DNA from 2 places in the Rothia sp. 11254D007BW genome. Region 1 is predicted to be linked to the other one. Evidence: predicted binding sites of a transcription regulator. Region 1 holds the regulator's gene; the other holds the start of a gene.
The links. The regulator HrcA, encoded in region 1, represses chaperone genes, less so after heat shock. The targets are predictions, from matches to a motif close to TTNGCACTCGNNNNNNNCGAGTGCNAA.
Positions count from the first base shown of each region.

Region 1 (8,485 bases):
GGTGGTGAGTAGGCAGAGCTCATCGAGGGTGCTGTGGCCGGCGTCCGCCCCCTGACGGGCGGCAACGGGCGGGCACAGGACAATATCACCGAGGACGCCGGTGGCCGGCTGGTCGTCGGTGCCGGGGGTGAGCTCGTCCATGGGGAAGCTCATCACGTCGGTGGGGCCGGGCAGGTCCATCCAATCGATGTGGATGCGCTCCATTTCGCTTTCGCCCACAATAGCGATAGACAGCTCAGTCTCAGGCGAGACCTTCATATGGGCAAAGGCATGGGCTACAAGCTTCTCCAGCACACCGGTATCAACAGCCTCAAAAGACTCACGCACAAAGTCGCTCGCCTCTGCGCCGGGCTCTTCAATATCAAACTCAATATTCACAGGGCTAGGCCTTCTCTTCGGGGGTTACATCAATACCTGACTGCTGCAGCAGCTTTTCGGCCGCGGCCTCAATGGTCTGGCGCTTGACCTTGCGATTGCGGCGGCGCTCCATCGAGGTCTTGGCATCATCCCACTTATCGTAGGCACTTACAATATCCGAGACCAAGGAGTGGCGTACCACGTCCTCAGCCTGCAGAACCGCGAAATGGATATCGTCAATACCCTCAAGAATCTGACGAATCTGCTTCAGACCTGAGGACTGACCACCGGGCAGGTCCACCTGGGTGACGTCACCGGTAATCACCATCTTCGACCCAAAGCCCAAACGGGTCAGGAACATCTTCATCTGCTCCACCGTAGTGTTCTGCGCTTCGTCCAAAATAATAAAAGCGTCGTTCAGGGTACGACCGCGCATATAGGCCAGGGGCGCCACCTCAATGGTCCCGGCCTCCATCAGGCGGGGAATGGTCTCGGGGTCCAACATATCGTGCAGCGCATCGTAGAGCGGGCGTAGATAGGGGTCAATTTTCTCGTTCAACGACCCGGGTAGGAAGCCTAGGCGCTCGCCAGCTTCAACAGCGGGGCGGGTCAGAATGATGCGGTTGACTTCCTTTGACTGGAGGGCCTGTACCGCCTTGGCCATGGCCAGGTAGGTCTTACCGGTACCTGCCGGGCCGATGCCAAAGACCACGGTGTTGGCATCGATAGCATCGACATAGGACTTCTGGTTAATGGTCTTCGGGCGAATATTCTTGCCCCGGGAGCTCAGAATATTCTGGCTAATCGCGGTAGCTGGGTGGGAGAGGCTGGCGGTCATCATGCCCATGATGCGCTTGACCACCTCGCCGGTGACCTGGGTGTCGTTCTCTACCAAAATGGTGAGTTCAGCCAGCAGACGGACGGTGGTGGCTACGGTTTCTGAGGGACCGGTAACGATGACGTCTAGCCCCTTAGGGCGAATGGTGAGCCCGGGAAAGGCCTGCTCGATGAGGGTGATATTTCCGTCGTGGGGGCCAAGCACCGCGACCATCTCTTCGGTTGACCGGAAGGAGAAGGTGCGGGCAACAGAGAGGGGGCGGCTGCTAGCCGTAGATGAGGTAGTCATAGATGCCCGTGCGGGCTGTCAGAGCTCCTTGAAATACAAAGCGTACGCGGTAGTTCTTACTTTACCTGTAGCAGAACGGGGTTTACCAGCGTCCTAGCGCAACGTTGAGGGCAGAAATAGCGGCTGCACCGGCGGTAGAACTGCGGAGGATTTCTGGGCCAAGCAGTACCGTGTGGGCCCCGGCTTCTGCGAGCAGGTCGAGTTCTCGGGGGCTGATACCGCCTTCGGGGCCCACGATGAAGTAGACCTCTTTCACCCGATCGGTCAGGTGCCGCTCAAGTGCTTGGGTGAGACGGTAGTCTGCCTGCTCGTGGAGAACCAGGAAGAGGCCGTCCTCCCCCAGCTCGTGGGCAAGGTCGGCTAAATCTGCGGTTGAGTGCTGCTCGTAGACCGGGGGCAGCAGGGCCCGGCGGGACTGCTTAGCTGCTGCCCGCACCGTATTCTGCCACTTTGCCCGTGCTTTGACGGCCCGCTCCATCTTCCAGCGCACAATAGACCGGTCGGCGCTCCAGGGCACAATACCGTGGGCACCCAGCTCGGTGGCCATCTCAATGGCCTGGATATCCCTATCCCCCTTAGCCAGGGCCTGCACAAGGTATATCTCTACCCCCACCGTATCTTCGGTGAGCTCGAGGACCTCAAGCACGGGGCCGTCCTGACCCAGCTCAGTAACCCGGGTGATAGCGCGGTTGCCCTCACCGTCTACTACGTCGAGCCCTTCCCCGAGCTCCGGACGTTTAACGAGGGCATGGTGCCCCTCGTCGCCGGTCAGGTGCAGGGTGGCACCTGGCGTCAGGGCAGCCAGCTCGTCAGGTTCGATGTAGTAGACAGCGTTGCTCATGGGTCGTCCTATTTGAGGTGGTCTTTGAGGCGGGAGAAGAAGCCGCCCTGCTTATGGGTGACGGTTTCGCTAACCTGCAGGTCTTCGCCGCGAAGCTCGGAGAACTGCTTGAGCAGGTTCTTCTGCTCCTCGGTGAGGTCGGTGGGGGTACGTACCTCAATCTGCACACGGATGTCGCCGCGGCCGCCGCCGCGCAGGTGGGTGACGCCCAGGTCCTTGAGAGTGACCACGTCACCTGACTGGGTTCCGGTGGGAATCTGTACCTGCTGGGGGCCGTCGAAGGTGTCGAGGGTGATGGTGGTGCCCAGGGCCGCTGCGGTCATGGACACACCGACGGTAGCTACCAGGTCATCGCCGTCCCGGCTGAAGGTGGGGTCGGGGTTGACGCGCAGCTCAACGTAGAGGTCGCCGTTGGGGCCGCCTGCGGTACCGGCTTCACCCTGGCCTGCCAGGCGGATGCGGGCGCCATTGGTGACGCCGGCGGGAATTTTGATGGTGAGGGGCTTGCGTTCCCGCACGCGGCCTTCGCCGTAGCATTCAGCGCAGGGGTGCTTGATGACGGTGCCGAACCCGCGGCAGGTGGGGCACTCAACGGGCTGCACGACGGTGCCCAGAATTGACTGGACCTGGCGCTGCATGTAGCCCTGGCCGTGGCAGGTGTCGCAGGTTTCGGGGTGGGTGCCCTCGGCGGTTCCTTCGCCCTTGCAGAGGTCACAGGTAACGGCGGTATCAACGGTGATGGGCTTGTTGGTGCCGAAGACGGCATCTTTGAGGTCGATCTTGACGTTGATGAGGGCGTCCTGGCCCTGGCGGACGCGGCTCTGGGGGCCGCGCGGGGCAGAGTTGAAGAAGGTATCGAAGATATCTTGGAAGCCGCCAAAGCCCCCGCCGAAGCCGCCTGCTCCTGCACCGAAGCCACCGGCGGTGCCGTTTTCGTTGCCGGTCTGGTCGTAGATGCGGCGCTTTTCGGGGTCAGAGAGCACATCGTGGGCGAGGGAGACGCGCTTGAACTCCTCGGCAGCTTCTTCCGAAGGGTTGATGTCGGGGTGCAACTGGCGGGCCTTCTTACGGTAGGCCTTCTTGATTTCTTCGGGGCTGGCATCGCGTGAGACGCCGAGGGTTTCGTAGTGACTGCTCACTGGTTCTCTCTTTCGATGGGCTGGTTTAAAGGGGGTAGGCGCAGGGCTAGGCCTGGCCCAAAATCTTGGATAGGTAGCGGGCTACGGCGTTGACCTTGGAGACGGTGCTGGTGTAGTCCATGCGGGTGGGGCCAACGACTCCCACGTGGGCAGCTCCCCCGGGCCCGTAGCTACTGGCGACGACCGAGGTTTCGGCTAGGGATTCGCTGCGGTTCTCAGAGCCGATACTCACGGCAAATCCGCGTTCATCGTGGTCTAGGTCGGTGAGTAACTTCAGCAGCACAACCTGCTCTTCTAGGGCATCGAGCACCGGGGCGATGCTGCCCCTGAAATCTACGGTCGAGGCGGCAAGGTAGGAGGTACCTGCAATCAGTACCTGAGAAGAGGCACCCTGGGCGGCGAGTAGGTGCAGGGCCTCGGTGAGGGGGCTGAGCAGGTTATTGCCGGGGGCGGACGCCGGTGCTGCGGCTATGCTGTCGAGCGTACGGTTGGCGTAGAGGTCAAGGAGCTGCTGGCGGGCTACTGCAAGCTCTTCGGGGTTGTGGGCAAGGGTGAGGGTGCGCTGGTTTACCTGGCCGGAGTCGGTAATAAGAATCAGCAGAACCGTGGTGCTGGAGAGGGAAACCAGCTCGATATGGCGCACGCTGGTAGCCGGGCCGGTGGGGTACTGCACCATAGCTACCTGGTGGGTGAGCGATGAGAGTAGACGCACGCTGGTCTTCATCATCTCATCAACGCTTTCGGCGCTATCGAGAAGGGTTCGAATCGCCCGTTTTTCAGCGTCAGAGAGAGGCTGTAGGGACGATATCTGGTCAACGAAAAGGCGGTAGCCCCGGTCGGTGGGCACCCGCCCGGCACTGGCGTGGGGGGCCTGGATCAGGCCCTGCTCTTCGAGGGCCGCCATATCGTTACGCACGGTGGCGCTGGAAACCCCCAGCTGATGCCGCTCAAGCAGGGTTTTAGACCCCACGGGCTCACGGGTGTGCACGTATTCTTCGACGATGGCTTGCAGAACTTGCAAGCGTCTCGGGTGGTTCACGGCACCTCCTGGGCTCATAGGTCTTCGCCTGGTGGGCGAAGAGGTCTGCGGGGCTAGGTTAGCACTTGATGACCTTGAGTGCTAAGTTACCCGTTAACTCTAATACCACTGAACTAGAATCAGAACTCGATACGCTGACGGCTAATGCCCCTGGATGAGAGAGTGAGAGACACACCGATGGACTACCGCGATACCTGGGGTCAGGCTGACCTCACCTCCCACCGTCCTGCCCTGCCCAAGGTACCTCTTGCCCCCGGCATGGTGCTAGAGGACGCCGCCACCGGCTTTGTGGGGGCGGCAGTGACCCTGCGGGCTACGGCGTCCGGCCCTCAAGTGGGCCTCGAAGACCGGCGGGGCCGTATCAAGTTCTTCCCCCTGGGCCCGGGTTTTTTGCTTGAGGGCCGCAGCATTGATCTAACCAAACCTCAACAGAAACCTAAGACCGCTACACGGCAGGTTTCTCGGTCGGGGTCGGTTGCGGTGGAGAACGCTCCGGCACGGACGGCCAGGGCCAGCCGTATCTGGGTGGAGGGCGTGCACGATGCTGAGCTTATTGAGAAGGTCTGGGGCCACGACCTACGGGTTGAGGGTATCGTGGTGGAACCCCTGCACGGGGTTGACGATCTCGCCGCAGCGGTTACAGGTTTTGGCCCGGCCTCCCACCGCAAACTCGGAATTCTGGTAGACCACCTGGTGGCAGGGAGTAAGGAAGAGCGCATCGCGCAAGAGGCTATGGCTGTGGCAGGTGCCCGCGATAACGTGCTGATTGTGGGCCACCCCTTTGTGGATATTTGGCAGGCCGTCAAGCCCCAGGTATTGGGCTTACAGGCCTGGCCCGAGGTTCCCCGCGGGGAAGACTGGAAGACCGGCATACTGCGGCGTTTCGGGCGGGCGGCAGAGACCCCCGAGGACGTCCGCGCTGGCTGGGATTCCATTCTCAAGAGGGTCAACTCCTACACCGACCTTGAACCAAGTCTCTTAGGGCCGGTAGAACACCTCATTGACTTCGTCACCCTTGACGGGCCAGCAGGCTAGAGCGGGTACAGGCAGTGTGACAAATATCGTCCTGCTCCCCCATAAATTCGCAGGCTTCACATATACCGCCCTCCCCCGGCTTTGACTAAAATTGTGACTGGTGGGCTTAAAAGCCTGCGCATCACTCATTCGCCCTTCAACCTCAAAGAGAAGAATTCTTGAAGACCGCATCAGCACCTTCCTCGACCGCCTACAAGGGGTCACCTGCAACCGCTGCACACCTGTCTGTTAGCGCAGACCGCAATATCGCAACCGCTGCACACTTTGGGGGCGTGCTAGGTTGTATTCCCGCGGCCGTCATCTACTACCTCTACCGAGGCCGCGGCCCCTTCACCGAGCAGGAATCCCGTGAAGCTCTCGACTTCACCCTGCTGCCCACCCTGGTTCTGGCCGTCTCTATTATGCTCAGCAACATTCCGGCTATCGGCTGGCTCTTTGGCCTGATTGCTGCCCTGGCCTGGACCTACCTGGCTATCTCAGCTCTGATCGCCGGTGTAAAGGTAACCCGCGGCAACCCCTACCAGTACAAGGGCAATACCCGTCTTTTCAGCAAGCTCACTCGCCGCGGTAAGTAGGCACCCGGGTTGCTAGAACATGAAGGGGGCGGTCTGACTCAGCTGAGTCAGACCGCCCCCTATCGTTTCCCCTGGTGGGGAAAAGCAGTTAGCTGTCAATATCGGGGAGGAGCTCCCTGGTCACCGCGTCGCCCAGCAGGCGCCCCTGGAGGGTGAGCTGCACTCGTCCGCCTGCTCTCGCCTCGGGGTCAATCAAACCCTGCCCCTCAAGCCAGTTCAGGGACGCCTCGATTCGGGCAGCATCGCCACCCTCCAGCAGGCGGGAAATATCTAGGCCGTCAATGACCCTGACCTGTAGCATGATGTCCTCAAACCTACGGGTCTGCTCCCCCAAAACCTCGCGGGCAGCAGCCGGGCTTTGACCAGTCCGGACTCGGTTGGCATAGGGTACCGGGTGTTTGAGGTTCCACCAGCGGGTGCCGTTTACATGCGAGTGGGCGCCGGGGCCAATTCCCCACCAGTCCTGGTTGCGCCAGTAGGCATAGTTATGGCGGGAACGGTACTCCGGTGACTTGGCGTAGTTCGACACCTCGTACCAGTGGTAGCCGGCCTCATTGAAAATCTGCTCAGCCAGCAGGTACATATCTGCCATCAGGTCCTCATCGGGCATGGTGTAGTCACCCCGCCGAATCTGGGCAGCTAGCTTGGTACCCTCTTCAACAATGAGCGAATAGGCAGAAATATGGTCGGGGGCATACGACACCGCAGCCCGCACCGACTGCTCCCACTGGGCCAGACTCTCCCCCGGTGACCCGTAAATCAGATCAACCGACACCTGCAGCCCAACCTCTTTGGCCCAGGCAACCACCTTGGGAACATTCGCCGGAGTGTGGGTACGATCAAGCACCTCAAGTACCTCAGGTACCACCGACTGCATACCGAAGGACACCCGGGTAAAGCCACCGGCCTTCAGCGTCTCAAGGTCCTCACGGGTCACCGAGTCGGGGTTGGCCTCGGTCGTTACCTCAGCACCCTCTTCTACACCAAACAGCTCAACCGCTTCGCGCAGAATCCTCACAAGGTCAGCTGCCGGCAGCTTGGTGGGGGTACCCCCACCAAAAAAGACCGAGTAGAGCAGACGGTCAGCGACGCCCGACTCCTGCAAAACCTTCCGGGCAAAACGCAACTCAGCGATCGCGTCCTCGGCATAAGTGCCCAAACCCACCCCGTTGCCGAAATCCTCGGTGGCATAGGTATTGAAATCACAGTAACCGCACCGCACCGAACAGAAGGGCACGTGCACGTAGAGAGAAAAATCACGCTCAAGACCGAGGACGGCAGAATCAGCGGGGATTCTGCCGTCCAAGGGGGCCGGAGCGCCCAGGGGTTGGGCTGGCATTACTTCTTGCCCTTGTCCTTACCTTCTTCACCGGAGGACAGGGCAGCGATGAAGGCTTCCTGGGGGACCTCAACACGGCCCACCATCTTCATACGCTTCTTACCTTCCTTCTGCTTCTCCAGCAGCTTACGCTTACGCGAAATATCGCCACCGTAGCACTTAGACAGAACGTCCTTACGCATAGCGCGGATATTTTCACGGGCAATAATGCGGGAACCGATAGCAGCCTGAATCGGCACCTCGAACTGCTGACGAGGGATCAGTTCGCGCAGCTTGCCGGTCATCATCACGCCGTAGGAGTAGGCCTTATCGCGGTGGGTAATAGCTGAGAAAGCGTCAACCTTCTCACCCTGCAGCAGAATATCGACCTTGACCAGATCGGCTTCTTCCTCACCGTCAAACTTCCAGTCCAGAGAAGCATAACCGCGGGTCTTGGACTTGAGCTGGTCGAAGAAGTCAAAGACAATTTCGGCCAGGGGCAGGCGGTAGCGCAGTTCCACGCGATCCTGGGAAAGGTAGTCCATGCCGCCCATGGTGCCGCGGCGGGACTGGCACAGCTCCATAATCGCGCCCACAAACTCGTTCGGGGCAATGATGGTGCAAGCTACCATCGGTTCGCGAATGGTAGCGACCTTACCCTCGGGGAACTCGGAGGGGTTAGTCACGCGCTGGGCGGTGCCGTCCTCAGCCACCACATCGTAGATAACGTTGGGGGCAGTAGAAATCAGGTCGAGGTTGAACTCGCGTTCCAGACGCTCACGCACAATTTCAAGGTGAAGCAGGCCCAGGAAGCCACAGCGGAAACCAAAGCCTAGAGCCGCAGAGGTCTCAGGCTCGTAAATCAGGGCGGCGTCGTTGAGCTGCAGCTTATCGAGGGCGTCACGCAGGGCCGGGTAGTCAGAGCCGTCAATCGGGAAGAGACCAGAGAAAACCATGGGCTTGGGGTCTTCGTAGCCACCCAGCTCTTCTGCGGCAGGCTTGTGGGCACCGGTAACGGTATCACCCACGCGGGACAGGCGGACGTCCTTCACACC
Region 1 is NZ_JBPWPK010000001.1:653,788-662,272, reverse strand. It holds gene ybeY (rRNA maturation RNase YbeY) at 1-378, opposite strand, end outside; gene ACEE43_RS03050 (PhoH family protein) at 383-1,483, opposite strand; gene ACEE43_RS03045 (16S rRNA (uracil(1498)-N(3))-methyltransferase) at 1,566-2,324, opposite strand; gene dnaJ (molecular chaperone DnaJ) at 2,333-3,463, opposite strand; gene hrcA (heat-inducible transcriptional repressor HrcA) at 3,510-4,502, opposite strand; gene ACEE43_RS03030 (DUF3097 family protein) at 4,680-5,537, shown strand; gene ACEE43_RS03025 (DUF4870 domain-containing protein) at 5,696-6,112, shown strand; gene hemW (radical SAM family heme chaperone HemW) at 6,201-7,451, opposite strand; gene lepA (translation elongation factor 4) at 7,451-8,485, opposite strand, start outside.

Region 2 (20,211 bases), 1.5 Mb from region 1:
GCCATCATCGCCCAAGAACTCGGCCTGCCCGTCCTTGGCACCTACGCCGGCCTGGCAGAACGCTCCTTCAAAGAGCTCGAAGGCGTCACTAACACCCCCGCCCTCTGGGAAACAATCGAAAACGAAACCGCAGACATCGAACCCCTGTCAGACTTTCTAGCCCGCGTTGAAGACGCCCTCGACCAGGTTGAAGCAGACCACCCCGGGCGTAACCTCATCATCGTGGCCCACGGTATGCTCATCTCCCGCCTGCAAACCGCCCGCACCGGCCAGAAAGTGCCGGTGCCCCACAACGGTGAGGTGGTGCCCCTGGCACCTGCCCGCCGGGCGTCCTCTATCATGCTCATCCGCCACGGTCAGACCGACTGGAACAAGGCCCACCTCATGCAGGGCTCCAGCGATATTCCCCTCAACGAAACCGGCCGCGCCCAGGCCCACGAGACAGCTGCCTCTCTTAAGGCTCGGGGTTTTGAGTTCGACGTGGTGGTTTCGTCCCCGCTCTCCCGCGCCCACGAGACCGCAGAGATTATTGGCGCAGCCTTCGGTCTGACCGTCAACCGCACCTACGATGACCTGATAGAGCGCAGCTACGGCGAAGCCGAGGGGCTCGATATTTCAGCAGAAGCCCGTAAAGAACCCGACGCCTACTACAGCGGCGTTGAAAGCGAACGCTCCGTCTACTTGCGCGGCATTAGGGTGCTGCGCCAGATTGCCCGCGACTACCCGGGCCAGCGCGTCATTGCCGTCTCTCACGGCTCCCTGATTCGCCGTGCCCTCTCTGCCACCCACGGCCGCGAATTCGGCACTATCGCCAACGCTGAACCCTTCGAGGTTGACCTGCCCGGTTTGGCCCACTGGCTAGAGGTCAAAGAACCCCTGCTGGTAGGTAAGCCCTAGTGGGGCGTATCTTCCTCTGGGGCATCACCTGCCTGTACGTAGCTGCCGTCGCCTTCATCGTTCTCTGGCCCACTCACGTTGACTCCGGCGAGTCCGGCGAAACCCTAGCCAGGATACTTGCGGACGGCCACGCCCGCGGCTGGCTGCCCGGTTGGTTTGGCTACGGGCAGGTGGAGTGGCTGTCGAACGTGGTCATGTTTGTACCTGGCGGCTTTCTCTTTACCTGGCTGCTGCGCCCGGCCCGCCCCTGGCTCGTACCCCTGGGCGGTCTGGCCTGTACCCTGGCTATCGAAACCACCCAGCACTTCATGCCCGGGCGCACCAGCTCGCCCCTGGACGTCCTCGCCAACACTCTCGGGTGTGCTATCGGTTGGGTTTTGGCACTAGCCCTAGTGAAATTGACCGAAAAACCCAACCAAAACACCGAAATACACCCGTAACCGTGGGTTTTACATTGACGTACCCACAGAAACCCACATAAAATCAACTATAGATAGGGTCACCCGACCCACCTTCCAGTTGTATAAGGTGATAAACACATGTTCGCTGAAGAACGACGTGCCGAAATAGCGAAGCTCGTAGCTTCCGCACGCCGTGTCAACGGCGCAGACCTGGCTAGACGCTACGAAGTCACGATGGAAACCGTCCGCCGTGACCTAGCAGCCCTCGAAGCTGACGGTAAGCTGCGCCGTGTGCACGGCGGTGCCGTAACCGTAGAGCAGTCGACCTCTGTAGAGTCGTCTATCGCCCTACGTCAAAACATGAACACCCCCGAAAAGCAGAAAATCGCTCTGCGTGCCTACGAGCTGCTGCGCGATTCGGACGCCGGTGCGGTAGTTCTCGACGCCGGTACCACTATCGAAATCCTCGCCGACCGCATTGCTGCCGCAGATTTCTCCCTCAAGTCAGGTGCCGACCGCCTCATCATCACCCACGCCCTTCACATCGCCGTGAAACTGGCTGAAGCCGATGGCGTGGTGCTCGATATGGTAGGCGGCCAGCTGCGCAAGATGACCTGGGCCGCTGTTGGTACCCGCGCCGCTGCCCACTTCGAAACCATCCGACCCGACATCGCCTTTATTGGCGTGAACGGCCTGGACGCTGAATTTGGGCTCTCCACCCCCGGTCTGAACGAAGCCATCGTCAAGACCGCCATCGTCAAGTCAGCCCGCCGCGTGGTGCTCCTGTGCGACTCCGCCAAGTTCGGCCAGGAGTCCCTGGTACGTTTTGCCGGGCTTGAAGACATCGATACTCTCATTACCGATAAAGCGCCCGAAGGCGACCTCGCCGCAGCGCTTGAAGAATCCAACGTAGAGGTGCTTATCGCATGATCGTTACCCTAACCGCTAACCCCAGCATGGACCGCACCGTGGAACTGAACCACGAAATCAAGCGCGGTGCCGTTCAGCGTGCCGTCGCGGCGGCGTCCGACCCCGGTGGCAAGGGCGTGAACATTGCCCGCGCCCTCAACATCTCCGGCTTCGAAACCGTAGCGGTGCTGCCCGGCGACAACGAAGACCCCGTACTGGCCAGCCTCAAAGAGGCAGAGGTGCCCTTCGTTAACATGCCCATCGGCGCGCCGATTCGCTCCAACATCACCATCGTTGAGCCCGACGGTACCACCACCAAGATCAACGCCCCCGGTGAGCCCCTGAACGATGTAGCCCAGCAGCAGCTGACCCGCCTCATGATCAAGGAAACCATCGAGGCCTCCTGGCTGGTGCTGGCAGGCTCCCTGCCCGCCGGCGTCCCCTCCGACTACTACGCCGTTGTGGGCCGCTCAATCCGCGAGTCCCTGGGCGAGAAAGCCCCCCGCATCGCCGTTGACACCTCCGGCGCAGCCCTGCGCGACGCCCTCGTTGGCCTGGACGGCATGCCCAACCTCATCAAGCCCAACTCCGAAGAACTCGCTGAGCTGGTCGGCAAAATCGAGATGGCGGACGAGCTTGAAGCCAGCCCCGAACTCACCGCAGCTACCGCCAAAGAACTGGTCGACCGCGGTGTCGAAATGGTCCTTGCTACCCTCGGCGGGGGAGGGGCCGTGCTGGTGACAGCAGAAGGCGCCTGGCACGCCATCCACGCCCCCATCAAGGTGCGCTCCACCGTGGGCGCAGGCGACTGCTCCCTGGCAGGCTTCCTGATTGCCCACGAGCAGGGTAAGACCCTGCCCGAATGCCTGGTGCAGGCCGTAGCCCACGGTTCAGCAGCAGCCTCCCTGCCCGGCACCCAGGTGCCCACCCTAGAATCAACCACGCCCGAAGCAGTCACCCTGCGCGAGCTGGCCCTCTAAACCCCAACCGAACCACATTCTCAAACCCCTAAAACACAATCCGAGGAGGAGCACATGTCTGCTCTCATCACTGCGGATCTCATCAGCCTCGATGAGAACCTCGGCGAGACCCGCTTCGATGTCATCGAACATCTAGCTGGTGCCGTCGTAGGTGCTGGCCGCGCCACCGACTTTGAGACCCTCTACGCCGCTGCGCGCGCCCGCGAGGAAAAGACCGACACCGGCATTCCCGGTGGTATCGCTATTCCCCACTGCCGCAGTGAAGCAGTCACCGAGCCCACCCTGGCTATGGCCCGCCCCAACCCCGCCGTTGACTTCGGCGCTAAGGACGGCCCCGCCGACCTCATCTTCTTCATCGCAGCTCCCGCAGATGGCGACGAAGCCCACCTGAAGATTCTTTCTCAGATGGCTCGCTCCCTCATGAAGAAGTCCTTCACCGCTGCCCTGCGCGAAGCCAAGACCGCTGACGAGGTCGTCGTCCTCGTTGAAGAGGCCCTGGGCCTGCGCGAAAAGGCAGCTGAGGCACCCGCTGCCGCTGCCGCGTCCGGCTCCGTAGCCGCTGCCGAGGCAGAAGCCCCCGCCCGCCGTAAGAAGATCGTGGCTGTGACCAACTGCCCCACCGGCATCGCCCACACCTACATGGCAGCCGATGGCCTCAAGTACGCCGCCGAAGAGCTGGGCTACGACTTCAAGGTTGAGCCCCAGGGCTCATCCGGTGGTGACAAGCTCACCCAGGCCGAAATCGACGAAGCCGATGCCGTCGTCTTTGCCGTTGCCCTGCCCGTCCGCGGCCGCGAACGCTTCGCCGGTAAGCCCTACGTCGAAGCCCCCGTCAAGCGCGGCATCGACGAGCCCAAGGCCATGATCGAAGAAGCCCTTGCCGAAGCTGAGAAGCCCAACGGCAAGCGCGTCGCCGCAGGTGCAGCTGACTCCTCAGAAACCGCTGAAGAAGGCGGCTCCTGGGGCACCCGCATCTACAAGGCCCTGATGACCGGCGTCTCCTACATGATTCCCTTCGTGGCAGCAGGCGGCATCATCCTGGCTATCGGCTTCATGCTCGAAGCGATCACCATGCCCAACCTGGGTGACGTAGACACCGAAGCTATCCTCTCCGGTGCCTCCCTCACCAACCTGGGCGACACCCCGCTCTCCCTCTACCTGGGCGCTGCCCTGCACACCATCGGCGCCTTTGGCCTGGGAGCTATGGTCCCGATTCTGGCAGCCTACATCGCCTACGGCCTGGCCCAGCGCCCCGGCATCGCCCCCGGCTTCATCGCCGGTTCTGTCGCCGTTATGGTGGGTGGTGGCTTCCTCGGCGGTATCGTCGCCGGTCTGCTCGCAGGTCTGTGTGCCTACTGGCTCTCCCTGCTCAAGCTGCCCCGCTGGCTTGCATCCATGATGCCCGTGGTCATCACCCCGCTCGTAGCCACCCTCTTCGCAGGCGGCCTCATGTTCTTCCTGCTCGGTGGCCCCCTCGCCTGGGTTACCACCTCTCTTGAGAACTGGCTCAACTCCATGACCGGTGCCTCAGCCATTCTGCTGGGCATCATCCTGGGCGCCATGATGGGCTTCGACCTCGGCGGCCCCGTCAACAAGGCAGCCTACCTTTTTGCCACCGCAGGCCTCTCCGCCGGTACCCTGGCCTCCCAGCAGGTCATGGCAGCCGTCATCATCTCAGGTATGGTTCCCCCGCTGGCTATGGCCCTGGCCACCGCCGTCCGCCCCAAGCTCTTTAGCGCTCCCGAACGCGAAAACGGCAAGGCAGCCTGGCTGCTGGGTGCCTCCTTCATCTCCGAAGGTGCCATCCCCTTCGCCACCGCCGACCCCCTGCGCGTGATCCCCTCATCCGTTGTCGGCGCAGCCGTTGCCGGTGCTATCTCCATGGGCGCAGGCGTAGCCTCACCCGCTCCCCACGGCGGTGTCTGGATCATCGCCCTGGTTGAGAACCCCCTCATGTTCCTTGTGGCCGCCATCACAGGTACCGTAGTGGGCGCTCTCATGTATATTGTTCTCAAGTCACTTGCAGGCCGTAAGGCCGAGGCAACCGCCTAAATCACTTCAACCTCTTAGAAGGAAAACACTATGACTACCTACAAGGGTGTCGGCGTCTACGCCGGCCGCGTTATCGGCAAAGTCCTTCAGATGCCCGAGCCCATCAAGGCTCCCTCATCATCCCTGAAGCTCTCAGCCGACGAAACCCCCGAGCAGGCCGCCGAGCGTATCAAGGCCGCAGCCGAAACCGTCAAGAACGGTCTGCTGGAGCGCGCCGAGCACGCTAGCCGCGATGGCAAGGCCGTGCTCAAGTCCACCTCCCAGATGGCAACCGACCGCGCCCTGCTCAAGAGCGCCATCAAGATCGTTGAAAAGCAGGGCAAGGCCCCCGAACTGGCAGTCTGGGAAGCCGCATCAGCCTTCGCCGACCAGATGGCAGCCCTCGGCGGCTACATGGCCGAGCGCGTTACCGACATCCACGACGTCCGCGCCCGCATCGTTGCCGAGCTGACCGGCCAGCAGGCCCCCGGCATCCCCGTCTCAGCTGACCCCTTCATCCTGGCAGCTATCGACCTGGCACCGGCAGACACCGCCACCCTCGACCCCAAGCAGGTCATCGCCCTCATCACCTCAGACGGCGGCCCCCAGGCCCACACCGCGATTCTTGCTCGCGGTCTCGGCCTGCCCGCTATCGTTGCCGCCAAGGGCGTCACCGAGATCGAAAACGGCACCGAAGTCTACATTGACTCCAACGAAGGCACCGTCAACACCGAGGTCACCGACGAGCACCGCGACCTGGCCGAAAAGTACGCCAACCGCAAGGAACTGCCCGACTTCGACGGCACAGGCGCCATGGCAGACGGTACCCTCGTGCCCCTCTACGCCAACGTCGGCGACGGCAAGAGCGCAGAAAAGGCAGCCGGCCTCAAGGCCGAAGGCGTGGGCCTGCTCCGCACCGAATTCGGCTTCCTGGGCCACGACGCTGAACCCTCAGTAGAAACCCAGACCGCCAGCTACAAGGCCGTCTTCGACGCCTTCCCCGGCCAGCACATCGTCGTCCGCACCCTCGACGCAGGCGCCGACAAGCCCCTGCCCTTCCTCAACGTCAAGGAAGAAGAGAACCCCGCCCTCGGCGTCCGCGGCTACCGCACCGACTGGACCGTACCCGGCGTCCTCGAACGCCAGCTCGAAGCCATCAAGGCAGCAGCCGACGGCTCCGACGCCGACATCTGGGTCATGGCCCCCATGATCTCAACCACCAGTGAAGCCCGCCGCTTCAAGGAAATGGTTGATGAAGTAGGCCTGGCAACCCGTGGCGTTATGGTCGAAACCCCCGCAGCAGCCGTCAACGCTGAAGCGATCCTCGGTGAAGTCGACTTCGTCTCCATCGGCACCAACGACCTCACCCAGTACACCATGGCAGCAGACCGCCTGCTCGGCGACCTGGCCCACCTCAACAACCCCTGGCAGCCCGCCGTCCTTAAGATGATCAAGCTGACCGTCGAAGGCGCCAAGCGAGCATCCGCCAAGGCTGGCGTCAAGAAGTACGTCTCCGTCTGCGGTGAAGCAGCAGCCGACCCTGCACTGGCCGTCGTCCTCGTTGGCCTGGGCGTTGACACCCTCTCCATGAACGCTGGCGCCATGGCAGCTGTCTCCGCCGTGCTCAAGTCGGTCACCCCCGAAAAGGCCCAGCAGATCGCCAACGACGCCCTCGACCAGATCTCCTCAGCAGAAGCTAAGGAAGCAGCGCGTAAGCACCTGCCGATTCTGGACGAGCTCGGCCTCTAACCTCCACCGTCCACTACTGAATAAATCACACCAAAATAAGCGGTTAACACGCGCGAAACATACGCACCTGATTTAGACTCAGTAGTGGACAACAAATCCGCACCCCCTTTATAAGGAGAACACCATGGCAGAACGTATTGCCACCATCGCAAGCCGTGTTGGCCTGCACGCCCGCCCCGCAGCGATCTTCGCTGAAGCAGCAGGCGACCTCCCCGTTGAAGTCACCATCGCAGCTGAAGGCGAGCCCGCAGACGAGGCAATGGACGCAGCATCCATCCTGTCCCTGATGTCACTCGGCGCTAAGCACGGCGACAAGGTCGTTCTGCGCGCAGAGGGCGAAGGCGCTGAAGAAGCACTCGACACCCTGGTCAAGATCCTCGAGACCGACCACGACGCCGAGTAATACGGTTTAGTCGAGCAATCTCAGCCTAACGGTTTGAACATGAAGCCCCCGCTTACCGCAAGCGGGGGCTTCACTGTGCCCGGGTAAGGGGCGACAGAGCCGATACCCAGTTACACCAGACGAAACTCACGGCGCCCACAGGGTGCATAGCCCGCCCACTCTCGATAGACTGGGAAGCTGAAACCTTTCCCGCGCCCACGCGCGCACGAAAAGAAAAAGAGGGACCTTGCGACAGTTCACAGCCCGCTTCGCTACCGACGCCGAAATCGCCTCCTGGGATGACCACGTCATCGCCAGCCCCGGTGGCGGCAACCTGCTGCAGTCAGCGTCCTTCGCTTCCGTCAAAGCCAAGTACGGCTGGAAGCCTCTCTACCTGGTCTACGAAGGCACCACCGTCCTTGACGGCGCAGAGGCCCCTTTTGCCAGCTACAACCTGGTGCTCGAAAAGTCCGTACCTGCCCTCGGCAAAATCTGGTACATGATCAAGGGCCCCGGTGTGAACTCTGTTGAAGAGATCCCCGCGATTCTCGATGCCAACAAGGACTTCATCAAGCGCGAGAAGCTGGGCGTCTTCGCGGTTAAGATTGAGCCCGATATCATTGCAGACGACTCTATCAACGCTTTTATGGCCAAGACCGGCCTGGTCAAGAGCTGGAACATCCAGCCTAATGACTCCACCGCGATTCTTGATACCGATAAGAGCGAAGAAGACGTGCTCAAGTCCCTCTCCTCCCGCGGACGCAACGCCGTGCGCCGTTCGCTGCGTGAGGGCTGCGAGGTTGAGCGGGTGCCTCTGACCGAAGAGAACATGAAGAAGATGTACGCCCTCATGGACACCGTGGGTCAGGGCAACGCCAACGTGCATCTGCGCTCCTACGACTACTACCGCGATTTCTGGACCACCTTTGAACAGGCTGGCCAGGGCCGTCTCTACTTCACCTACGAGGACGGCGAGCCTTCCGTAGGCGCCTACGTGATTCGCTACGGCGAGAAGGGCACCTACAAGGACGGCGGTTCTAAGCCCCGCCGCAAGCAGTACGGCGACTCCCACCAGGTACAGTGGACAGCCCTGACCGACCTGATGAAGGAATTCGACATCAAGAGCTACGATTTCTGCGGCACCCCGCCCAAGAGCGAGCTCAAGAACAAGGAACACCACCACTACGGCCTGGGTCTCTTCAAGACCTCCTTCACCAAGGACGTCATCGACTACGTTGGCGTCTGGGACCAGGTGCTTTCACCGGTCAAGTACAAGGCCTGGAACCAGGCTGTTGAGAAGGTTATGCGCCAGCTCTGGGTCCGTAAGACCGGCCAGCCTTTCTACTAAACCGACCCCGGTTCAACTTGGGTACAGCGGACGCTGTGCCTGAACAACTTTCACCGTAAGAGGCGGAAGGAGTAATCCCTTTGACCCCCAGCAAGACTCCCTTGCAGCAAAAGGCTTACCCTTCCGCCTCTGCTTTTGATATGGCTCCCTCTGATGAGGGCACCGGGGCCGGAGCTTTTGGACAGACGGCCCTGCTGCCGCGCATGGCATCGGGCGAAAGCCCCGCGACTGGGCAGGGGAGTGCCGCGAAGCAAGCACAGGGAGCGGACGCCGGTGGGCAGGACGCCCCCGCCCCCTCGTCCTCTCAGGCTTGGGGGCCCCTGCCGGTCGTATCCCTCGACGATGTGCGGGACCCACAGCTGCGCAACCGCCTGGCCCACCTGGGGCAGGGGGAGAGCGCCTTTGATACTCCTGCTGAAACCGTAGACTCTACAGCTACCGGGGTAGCTGAATCGCGGGCGTCCGCTTTTGATCTGGCAACCCCCGCCACCTATCAGGTGCCCTCAGCTTTTGGCCCGGCTACCGACCTGAGCCTGGGGAGAGCCGATAGCGACAGCGACCCTGGCCCGGTAACTGCGGGAACCCCCACCGTTAACGAGGCAACCGGTCTGCAACAGGCCTCCTACCCCTCGGCTGCTGGGCCCCACACCGTTGCCCTGCCAACGACTCCCCGCCCGTCCGTCAAGCGCCCCTCGAGGGTGCGCTCATCCCTCAAGTCTTTTGTGAGCACCGACCAGTCGCTCACCAAACCCATGCGCGGCATTGCCCGCCTAGCCCAGCGTCCTTTCAATATCGCTGCAGCCCACCGGGCTGAGTACGTGCGTGAGAAAGAAGAGGCCCGCGAGGTCCTCAACTTCTCCCTGCGTCTAGCCGAGACTATGTTCCACTACGGGGCAGATACCGTCGATGTGGACTCGGCGATTGTGGCCGTGTGTGCAGCCTACGGTCTGGACGATGTAGAAATCGATATCACCAACCAGTCGGTGATCATTAACTACGTCTCTGATATCGACGAGGTCGATGATCGTACGCGGGCTATTAACCTGAGCGAGCCCGAAGACTCCGCACCCGGTAAAGAACGGTTTAGCCACACGGTTATGCGCGTGGTGCGGTCCTGGTCAGAGAACTACGCTGCCCTGGACGACATCTACAAGCTCATTAACGACATCACCGCGGGTGGGTTGCCCCGCCACCGGGCCGAGCGTCGCCTGCACAAGATCAACACCGCTAAAAAGCCCTACTCGCCCATGATTATCATGCTGGCTAACATAGTGGCGGCCTTCTCGCTGGTTCTGGCCCTGGGCGGGTCCCTCGCAGCTGGGGCTGTGGGCGGTATCGTTTTCCTGGCGATTCACTTCGTCAACAGCCTGATTTCTAAGCTCAAGATGCCCGGATTCTTCAACATGGCTGCGGGCGCCGGTGTGGTTACCTTCGCCGCTATTTATATATCGGATGAGGCATCTATCTTCTCCCAGGTGGGCTTTCACGTCTCGGCTCCCCACATCGTGGCGGCGGGGCTCATTATGCTCCTGCCCACCGCCCGGTTGGTTTCAACGGTGCAGGACGCCCTCAACGGCTTCCCGCTTACAGCGGCGGGTAAGTTCGTGTCAACCGGTATGTCCTTCCTCGGTATCGTGGTGGGGCTGGCTTCGGCGGTAGCGGTGCTGTCGGTACTGGGGGTGAGCGAGCTCGATATCACCGAAACCCGATTTGTGGGTGCGGGTCTGGCGGTCAGCTACACCTTCTTCATGCTGGCCTCTCTTGCCTTTGCGGTGACCACTCACGCCCGCTGGCGAACCCTTCTGTGGATACTGCTGATCGCTACCTGCGGCTTCTGGGTCTACCAGGGCTATACGCTCATGTTTGGCCCCGGGGCAGGGCGAGCCAACACGGCTTTTGCCGCTCTCGTGATTGGCCTGATGAGTACCTTCCTGGCCTATCGCCTGCATGCCCCTGCCTCCATCTTCTACGTTCCTGCCCTGACCTTCCTACTTCCCGGTCTCTCGGTCTTCCGCGGCCTCTACCTTTTTACGGTCGAAGCTAACTCCGATGCCGGTGTGCCCGGTATGGTAGCGGCTATCGCCATTATTCTTTCTATGGCATCTGGCGTAGTTCTGGGGAGCTACCTCATGCAGTACATCATTCAGCGCTATCTGAGCCCCTCGGTTGAAGGTAGCGAACAGAAAGAAAAACGTGACCGCTAGCGGCGGCTCCCGTGATACGCACGGCTTTTCTGAAAAGCCCGCTGCCGCCCAGCCCTTAGCCAATCAGCCGCCTGCACAGGTGGAGCTGCCGCAGGCGTCCTACCCGGCCACCGCCCCCGCGCCTCCGGTTTCTTCGCGCCGTCGGGCAGCTGCGAGCCTGCGCTCTTTTGCCCAGCCTCAGCAGGCTCTAACCGTACCTATCCGCGGGATCGCCCGCGTTGCCCAGCGTCAGGTTGCGCAGGTTGCCTTAGCCCGTTACCGCCAGCGGGTCAGACAGAAGGAAGAAACCCGCGAAATCCTGGCTTTTACCCTGCGCTTGGCCGAGACCCTCTTCCACTATGGTGCCGACGCGGCAGATGTAGATGCTGCGGTAGTGACCGTATGCGCCATGTACGGTATTCACGATGTAGAAGTTGATATCACCTATCAGTCCATCGTGATTAACTACGTCTCTGAGTTCGACGAAGCGGCTAGCCGCGGGCAGCTGCCCGAAGCCGGAGGGTTGGAGAACGAAAAACTGGGCTTGACCCTGGTGCGGGTCGTTCGCTCTACCTCCGAGAACTACTGGGCTCTGCACCAGCTCTACCGACTGGTGCACGATATCGCTCAGGGGACCGTGAGCCGGGCCCGGGCCGAACGCCACCTAGCTCGGGTCAACGCTCAAAAGAAACCCTATTCACCGGCCGTTTTATTGGCGTGGAACCTGCTGATCGCGGGGGCATTTACCCTGGGGGTGGGAGGGTCTTGGCGGGCTGCGGTTACTTCTCTTGTGGTGTTTACCGTGGTGAACTTCGTACTGGTGTGGGCGGGGCGTTTGCGCCTGCCCAGCTACTTCATGATGGCCCTGGGCGCTGCAACGATTACGGTGCTGGCCCTACTCGTATCAGATCCCTTAGGGTGGCTGTACAGTAGAGGGTTTTACGTTTCTGCCCCGCACATCGTGGCAGCCGGGCTGATGATGTTCCTTCCCACTTTCCGCCTGGTTTCAGCGGTGCAGGACGCCCTTCACGGCTTCCCGCTGACCGCCGCCGGTAAATTCGTGGTGACGGGAGCAAACTTTACCGGTTTGATTGCCGGGATCTCGGTAGCGGTAACCCTCATGAACTATTTTGATGCCACCAGTCTTGACGTGCAGCAGTCGGTCTTTAGCCCCCCGCCCTTGTGGGTTTCTATTGCCGGTATGGTCATCGGTAGTGCTATGTCTGCAGCTGCCTGGCAGGGGTCAGCGCGCACTATTGTGCTGTCTGGACTGGTGTCTTTGGTGGGGCAGCTAGCCTACTACGGGGTAGGGGCGGTCGCCGGTGAGGACGGCGCCCGTCTGCAGGTGCTGGCAGGGGCAACAGCCGTAGGGCTGAGTGCTGGCTTCCTTGGGTATCTTCTCCACAGCCCAGCGTCGATTTATTATGTTCCGGGCATGATGTTTATGCTGCCCGGTCTCACTATCTTCCGCTCTTCCTACCTCATCTTGAACGGGCAGGATACGCTGATGGGGTTGCAGGGGCTCACTCTTGCTGGTGTGACTGTTTTGCTGATGGCAACAGGTATTGTGTGCGGCACCTATCTATGGGACGCTCTGACAGAGCGGTTGCGCACCTTGGCAAAAAATTAGGTATATGCCTTCATAGCTATGAACTGAATAGGCTTCTGACAAGCGGATACTGCGTTTGTGGCTATCGGGGGAGCTGCCAGTTAACGGGATCTGCCCCCTGCTGAACCAGAAGTTCGTTGACCCGGCTAAAAGGGCGGGAACCGAAGAAACCCCGCGAGGCCGAGAGCGGGGACGGGTGCGGGGACTCCACACAGGGGTAGCCGCCAAGCAGGGGCCTGCATTTGCGGGCGTCCGCACCCCAGAGCAACCCCACCAAGGGCATGCCCCGCTGCGCCAGCGCCTCGATGGCAGCGGTTGTGACCTGCTCCCAGCCCAGATTGCGGTGCGACCCCGCCTGACCTGCCCCCACCGAAAGCACCCGGTTCATGAGCATAACCCCCTGGGCGCTCCACGCCGTGAGATCCCCGTGGGCCGGAGGTACCAGCCCGGTGTCGGCCTGGAGCTCCTTATAAATGTTCTGCAGCGACCGGGGAATCGGGCGCACCTCGGGGCGCACCGAAAAACTCAGACCCATCGCGTGACCGGGGGTAGGGTAGGGGTCCTGCCCAATCACTAGCACCTTCACCTCGTTCATGGGGTAGGTAAAGGCTCGAAAAATATCGGCTCCAGGGGGAAGAGTTGCCCGCCCGGCCTCGTGCTCTGCGCGCAGGAAGTTACCCATAGCTCGAATCTGAGGCTCCACCGGGGCGAGGGCTTGAGCCCAGTCAGGGGACATAATCTCATGCAGGGGACGGGCAGGCACAGTACTCCTTGAAAGGGATGCGGTATTCTCCCTACTAAGACTAGACCACTGAAAGTTAAGAGATGAGCAGCGAGACCACCGAACCCGCAGAGGGCTTGAGCGAGCTTGAGGTAGCTATTCTCAATCTCGAGAAAAAACGCTTCAAATACCAGGGCAGCAAAGAACAGGCTATTACCCGTACTCTGGGGCTTACCCCGGTTGCCTACTATCAGCAGCTCAACGCTCTGATCGACAACCCCAAGGCAGTTGCCGCCGAACCCGCGCTCACCCGCCGCCTACGGCTCAAGCGCGATGCCCTAACCTAAGCCTCTTAGCCGGTAGGGAGCGTGAGCCCGCTTCACCGGCACCTAGCGTGTACCCTAGTAACTAAAAGCCCGCCACCGCGCACAATCATGAGGACGCCCGTGAACAGCTACCCCCGCGATGAGTTTGACGACATCGATGAGAACAACGCCCGCCGCGGCGCCTATCGCGGTGCTGTTAACGATACTGCGACGTCCCGCGCTGGTCTGCTCGCTATTATTGTTAGCGGCGTGCTGGCCCTCATCGTGGGTGGCACCATGTACGTGATCTCTCCGCGCACCGCCGCCCCCGAGGCGTCCGGCTCAACCAGTGCCACCGCTACCGCATCGGCGAGCCCGAGCGCTGAAGCCACTCCCACCACTAACCCTTCTAGCGTGACCGTTGAGGTGTATAACTCCAGTGCGCCTGCTGGCGCTGCTGCCCAGGCTACCGCAGCCCTCGAAGAGGCCGGCTACACCGTTACCTCTACCGCTAACTGGGCAGGAGCCTACACAGCGGAGTCTTTGGTGTACTTCGCCACAGGGGCGTCCTCAGAAGCCAACGAAATAGCCGACACCCTGGGGCTGCCCACCATCGCCCAGGACTACCAGGCTGAGACCGGTCTCGTCTACGTGGTGCTCGGAGCCGACTTTGACCCCACCAGCCTGCCCGGGGCGCCGTCCTCACCTTCAGCTACTGCCCAAGAAACTGCCGATAGCGGCACCGGAGCGGCAGAGATAGGGCCTAACCCCGGTATACCCACCTCCGTTGATCGCTATAGCTATGACCCGGCCACCGCTACCTTCTATCTAGACCCCACCGGTAACTACATCTATGACTCGGCAACCGGTACCTACCAACTAGGCTAGGGACGCTTACTCGCGGCCAGCGGACGTCCGCCTACCACCTGCCCGGCATCTCTTGTGCGCTGTGGGCGATTAAGGCTCAGCTGGGGGAGCAATAGGTTTGCGCCCCTAGAGCTCAAGTGCCAAGATTGGTATTAGCACTCAGAGGCTTCGACTGCTAAATCATGTGCTAGGTTTAGCCGCCGAACCGCTCTTGAGTAAAACACCTGAAGCGATGCTCTGGTGAGGCGCACCCTACTCGCCCCGACGGCGAGAGATGGGCTGCGCCGTCCGTCGCGGGCACCGAAGAATCGCGCTCACCCCGAATGTTCCAGAAGGAGCGAAAGCCATATGGCAAAGCTGATTGCTTTTGATGAAGAGGCACGCCGCGGTCTTGAAAAGGGTCTGAACACCCTAGCAGACGCAGTGAAGGTAACCCTCGGCCCCCGCGGTCGCAACGTTGTACTGGAGAAGGCCTGGGGCGCACCCACCATCACCAACGACGGTGTTTCCATCGCCAAGGAAATCGAACTCGAAGACCCCTACGAAAAGATCGGCGCAGAGCTGGTCAAGGAAGTCGCCAAGAAGACCGACGACATCGCCGGTGACGGCACCACCACCGCAACCGTCCTGGCTCAGGCTCTCGTCCGCGAAGGCCTGCGCAACGTTGCCGCTGGCGCCGACCCCCTCTCCCTCAAGCGCGGCATCGAAAAGGCTGTAGAAGCCGTCACCGCCGAGCTGCTGGAGTCAGCCAAGGAAGTTGAAACCGAAGAAGAGATCGCCGCAACCGCATCTATCTCAGCCGGTGACCCCGAAATCGGTAAGCTGATTGCTCAGGCCATGGAAAAGGTCGGCAAGGAAGGCGTTATCACCGTCGAAGAGTCCAACACCTTCGGCCTGACCCTGGAACTGACCGAGGGTATGCGCTTCGACAAGGGCTTCCTCTCCGGCTACTTCGTCACCGACGCAGACCGCCAGGAAGCTGTCCTTGAAGACCCCTACATCCTGATCGTCAGCTCCAAGATTTCAAACGTTAAGGATCTCGTTCCCGTCCTTGAGAAGGTCATGCAGTCCGGTAAGCCCCTGCTGATCGTCGCTGAAGACGTTGAGGGCGAAGCTCTGGCTCTGCTGGTTCTGAACAAGATGCGCGGCTCCATCAAGTCTGTAGCTGTCAAGGCTCCCGGCTTCGGCGACCGCCGCAAGGCCCAGCTGGCTGACATCGCCATTCTCACCGGCGGCCAGGTCATCACCGAAGAGGTCGGCCTCTCTCTCGACACCGCAACCATCGACCTGCTCGGCCAGGCCCGCAAGGTTGTTGTCACCAAGGACGAGACCACCATCATCGAGGGCGCCGGCGATGCCGACGCTATCGAGGGTCGCGTAGCCCAGATCCGCGGTGAAATCGCTAACTCTGATTCCGACTACGACCGCGAGAAGCTGCAGGAGCGCCTGGCCAAGCTGGCTGGCGGCGTTGCAGTTCTCAAGGCAGGTGCCGCTACCGAGGTTGAACTCAAGGAACGCAAGCACCGCATCGAGGACGCCGTCCGCAACGCTAAGGCAGCCGTTGAAGAGGGCATCGTCCCCGGCGGCGGCGTAGCCCTGATTCAGGCCGGCGTTAAGGCCTTCGAGAAGCTGGAACTTTCCGGCGACGAAGCAACCGGTGCCAACATCGTCCGCGTCGCTATCGATGCCCCCCTTAAGCAGATCGCCTTCAACGCAGGCCTGGAGCCCGGCGTTGTTGTCGACAAGGTCCGCAACCTGCCCGCAGGTACCGGCCTGAACGCTGCAACCGGCGAATACGAAGACCTCATGGCAGCAGGTATCAACGACCCCGTGAAGGTTACCCGCTCTGCCCTGCAGAACGCTGCCTCCATCGCCGGTCTCTTCCTGACCACCGAGGCCGTCGTTGCCGACAAGCCCGAACCTGCAGCAGCAGCTGCTGCCCCCGACATGGGTGGCATGGGCGGCATGATGTAATTACGTCCGCCTGAGAAAACCGGTTCATTTCCGGTTCCTCACGTGCTGTAAGCTCCGCCACTTCTTGCCCCTGGTAAGGAGTGGCGGAGTTTTTACACCCTTCTGAAAATATGACTAAAAATTTTAGATAATAGTATTGCACTTCACACCAGTCTGTGGGTATGCTTTAAATCACTAAAGAGGTCTTCTCTTACTTTTATTCATCAGTATCAAAGGCGAAACTGAAAGGTGTGAGGCATATGGTTACCATTGTCGATCTTGTTCTCTACGCAATCATCGTGGGGCTCTTGGCAATGTTGCTTGTTGCCTACGCATCCGACGGCTGGACCAAGCTCGAGAAGAAGAGCGCTGAGGCTCTCCATCGCGATCTTGCATTTGGTGCAGGTGGCTAAGAGTTAATAGTGATTGTGTTTTCCTGGAACCGGCGTCTCGGCAACGAGGCGCCGGTTTCTCTATACCCAAAGCTCCACCTATACGACCGGTGGCAGGGAGCTGTAAAATAGTGAAGTTATGCGTTGCCACTACTTCGATGCCGGCCTCTGCCGCTCATGCTCTCTACTTGAAACCCCCTACACCAATCAGTTAGCGGGTAAACAGCATGACGCCCAGACCCTGCTCGAACCCTGGGCGAGCCTCAGCTGGCTCCCACCTGTAGCAAGCGCAGACCAAGCCTTCCGCAACAAGGCCAAGCTGGTTGTAGGAGGAACCTCCCAGCAGCCCACCCTCGGTATTCTCGACAGGCAGGGGCAGGGCATTGACCTCACCGACTGCCAGCTTTATCTGCCCGCAATTAGCCGGGCCATACCCGTCCTTGCTGACCTGATCCAGCGGGCTGACCTTACCCCCTACAGCGTTCAGAAGCGCAAAGGGGAACTTAAAAACATTCTGGTGACCGCTTCCGATAGCGGCGAACTGATGGTCCGCTTCGTTCTGCGTTCCAAGAAACTCATTGTTGCGCTCAAACGAGAACTGCCCTGGCTTCACGAACAGTTACCTCAGCTCGCGGTAGCGAGCGTCAACCTGCTGCGCGAACACGTTGCTCTGGTCGAGGGTGATGAAGAGATTATTCTGACCGAGCGCACCACCCTGCCCATGCAGGTTAACGATATGACCCTGCATCTGCGCCCCCAGAGCTTCTTCCAGACCAACACCCCCATCGCAGCTTCCCTGTACCGTCGGGCTCAGACATGGGTCAGCGAAGCTGCACCGGCCAGCCTCTGGGACCTCTACTGCGGGGTAGGGGGCTTCGCCCTGCACGCTGCAGCGGTCATGCCAACGGGGGCTACCGTAACCGGTATTGAAATTAGTAGCGAAGCTATTGCCTCTGCCCGGCGCACCGTCGCTGAACGCGGACTTGCGGGTTTACACTTCATTGCCCAGGATGCGCCCGACTATGCCACCAGTAGCGGCCAGGTACCCGAGATGCTGATTGTGAACCCGCCCCGCCGGGGGCTGGGGCCGCAGCTTTCTCACTGGATCGAGGGCAGCGGTATCGACCAGGTGATCTATTCGAGCTGCAACCTGCGCTCTCTCGTCAAAGATCTCAAAAGCATGCCGTCGATGGAGCCCGTGCAGGGGCAGGTAATGGATATGTTCCCGCACAGCAACCACTACGAGACGATTATGCTACTCCAGCGTAGCCGCTAAGTGCGCCACCATTTTTAGGTTCTCATCAGGCCTGTGTACTAGGGTGAAAGAAGCCCAACTCCGCTCCCCGAATAAGTGTGAAAGAAAGTAAAATGCCTCAGTTCCCTGCCCTGCCTTCGCCTTTTATGCTGGCTGAAGGCACTACCGTAGTGCGGGCTGAAGGTGCCCTGACTCCGGTGAGCGAGGCAGACGCTCTGAGCCTGGCCCAGCGCCGGGGCTCTGCGGTGGTGGGACTGATACCTTTTGACCCGGCCGCTCCGGCCCAGCTTGCTGTCCCTGACCGCTGGGTGCGAGAAGATATCCCCCTACCCGATGACGATACGGTGGATCAGCCGGATCCTGCCCTGGTTGAGGGAATTGACAGCGACGTGTACCGGGCAGCCGTCGCCCATGCCGTTGAGCTGATGAACCGGGGCCAGCTTGATAAAGTCGTCCTGGCCCGCCTGCTACGGGTGCAGTACGAGCAGGAGCTCAACCTGCCCCATCTTTTTGATACCCTGCGTGCCCAGCAGCAACGGGCTACCGTTTTTAGTGCTCAGCTGCCCAACGGTAACTACCTTATGGGCGCCTCGCCCGAGCTGGTGTTTCAGACGGAGGGGAGCGCGTTTCGAACTGTCCCCCTGGCTGGCTCCGCTGCCCGAACTGCCACCCCGGGGAGCACCGACGACGCCCAAATCGGTGAGGCCCTCATGCGGTCCGCTAAGGACAGAGCCGAACACGCAACGGTGGTCAATGACATCCGCCAGCGGCTAGAGGCCCTGACCGTGCAGATGGATGTGCCCGCCGTACCTTCACTTATTTCTACACCCCAGCTCTGGCACCTCAGTACGCCGGTCACCGGCCAACTGCTGCCCGGTGTCTCGTCGCTGCAGGCTGCCCGTGCTATTCACCCCACTCCGGCTATTTGCGGCACACCTACAGAGGTGGCCCGGGGGCTGATTGAAGAGCTAGAGCCTTTCGACCGGGGCTTCTTCGGCGGCCTGGTGGGCTACATGGACGCCCACGGGCAGGGGAGCTGGTACCTGGTTTTGCGCTGTGCCGAGGTTGCTCCGCTACAGGCTACCCTTTTTGCTGGCGCCGGTATTGTGAAGGATTCAACCCCGGCCGGTGAGCACGCTGAGACCGCAACCAAGCTGGGGACCTTCGCCCGGGCCCTGGGGCTTAATCTGGGCTCCCTAGAGCGCTAGTGCATTTCTTGCTCTAGCGCCCGGCGCACCATGAGCGGCGCCGTAACCCTGTGGCTCGTGAGGGCATGGGGCTGGTCACTGGCAATAGCTAGTAGGTAGGTGCCTTCGTGGACCTGCCAGGTCACCCAGTAGGTGCGGGGCTGGGCCTCACCGGGTAGCTGTACTGAGGCTCTAGCCGTAAGCCCGTGGGCATCTTCCAGAGCGGCGGGCAGGGGCGGCAGAGCCAGCATAACGGTGCTGGGCGCTAATGCCAGGCCGTAGCCGGTAGCCTTGAGTACCGCTTCTTTGGCGCCCCAGAGTAGGTGCCTTGCCAGGGCTGCCTCCGCCGCAGGTAAGGACGCCACCACCCGCTTTTCGTAGTCGGCGAGGGCGATGCGGTCGAAGCTATCATAATAGCTACCGCGCACAGTAATGAGATCGAGCCCTATACTGAGCCCTGCCGGGCCGGTTACCCCTGCCGTCAGCCCTAGGGCCCTTGCCATGCTCAGGTTGACCCCCTCAATACGTGGCTTGCCGTGGGGCTGCCCGCTTCCGCATAAAAGGCAGGTGCGGTCTACCGCGATGTCTGCGGCCGCCGTCGCCTTAACCCCGAGCAGGGTTGCCGCCATACACCGCATGAGGGTGTGCTGGGCAGCAAAAGCAAGTGCTTCGTCCGGGTTCTTGAATTCAGCGGCTCTTACCTGCTCCTCAATACCGACATAAGCCAGCCAACTCACCCCGTGACCCGTGCGGAGGATCTCTGCGGGCATGCTAAAAAGGGTGATCTGGGCGCTCGCTGACCCGGCGGAAGCTGAAGGGTGAACCATGATGACCATTCTAGCGGTGACGCCCCAGGTGAGGCGGCGCGTAGAATAAAAGGCGCCTGCAACCTGAAAGTTCGAGGACTATGACCGAAAAAATCATCGCTGCCGCCGATGGCTCTGCCCTGGGTAATCCCGGGCCCGCTGGCTGGGCCTGGTATATCGATAGGGACAACTGGGCTGCCGGTGGCTGGGAGCACGGTACTAATAATATGGGTGAG
Region 2 is NZ_JBPWPK010000001.1:2,187,398-2,207,608, forward strand. It holds gene ACEE43_RS09920 (histidine phosphatase family protein) at 1-897, shown strand, start outside; gene ACEE43_RS09925 (VanZ family protein) at 897-1,337, shown strand; gene ACEE43_RS09930 (DeoR/GlpR family DNA-binding transcription regulator) at 1,437-2,228, shown strand; gene ACEE43_RS09935 (1-phosphofructokinase family hexose kinase) at 2,225-3,187, shown strand; gene ACEE43_RS09940 (PTS fructose transporter subunit IIABC) at 3,242-5,239, shown strand; gene ptsP (phosphoenolpyruvate--protein phosphotransferase) at 5,270-6,967, shown strand; gene ACEE43_RS09950 (HPr family phosphocarrier protein) at 7,092-7,370, shown strand; gene ACEE43_RS09955 (lipid II:glycine glycyltransferase FemX) at 7,597-8,697, shown strand; gene ACEE43_RS09960 (threonine/serine exporter family protein) at 8,778-10,901, shown strand; gene ACEE43_RS09965 (threonine/serine ThrE exporter family protein) at 10,891-12,510, shown strand; gene ACEE43_RS09970 (uracil-DNA glycosylase) at 12,572-13,252, opposite strand; gene ACEE43_RS09975 (DUF3263 domain-containing protein) at 13,315-13,557, shown strand; gene ACEE43_RS09980 (LytR C-terminal domain-containing protein) at 13,657-14,403, shown strand; gene groL (chaperonin GroEL) at 14,731-16,356, shown strand; gene ACEE43_RS09990 (hypothetical protein) at 16,596-16,748, shown strand; gene rlmC (23S rRNA (uracil(747)-C(5))-methyltransferase RlmC) at 16,867-18,003, shown strand; gene ACEE43_RS10000 (isochorismate synthase) at 18,096-19,190, shown strand; gene ACEE43_RS10005 (4'-phosphopantetheinyl transferase family protein) at 19,187-19,996, opposite strand; gene ACEE43_RS10010 (RNase H family protein) at 20,077-20,211, shown strand, end outside.
Region 2: groL (chaperonin GroEL) is a predicted target of HrcA. The motif match lies at 14,535-14,561, and genes of this name have one in related genera.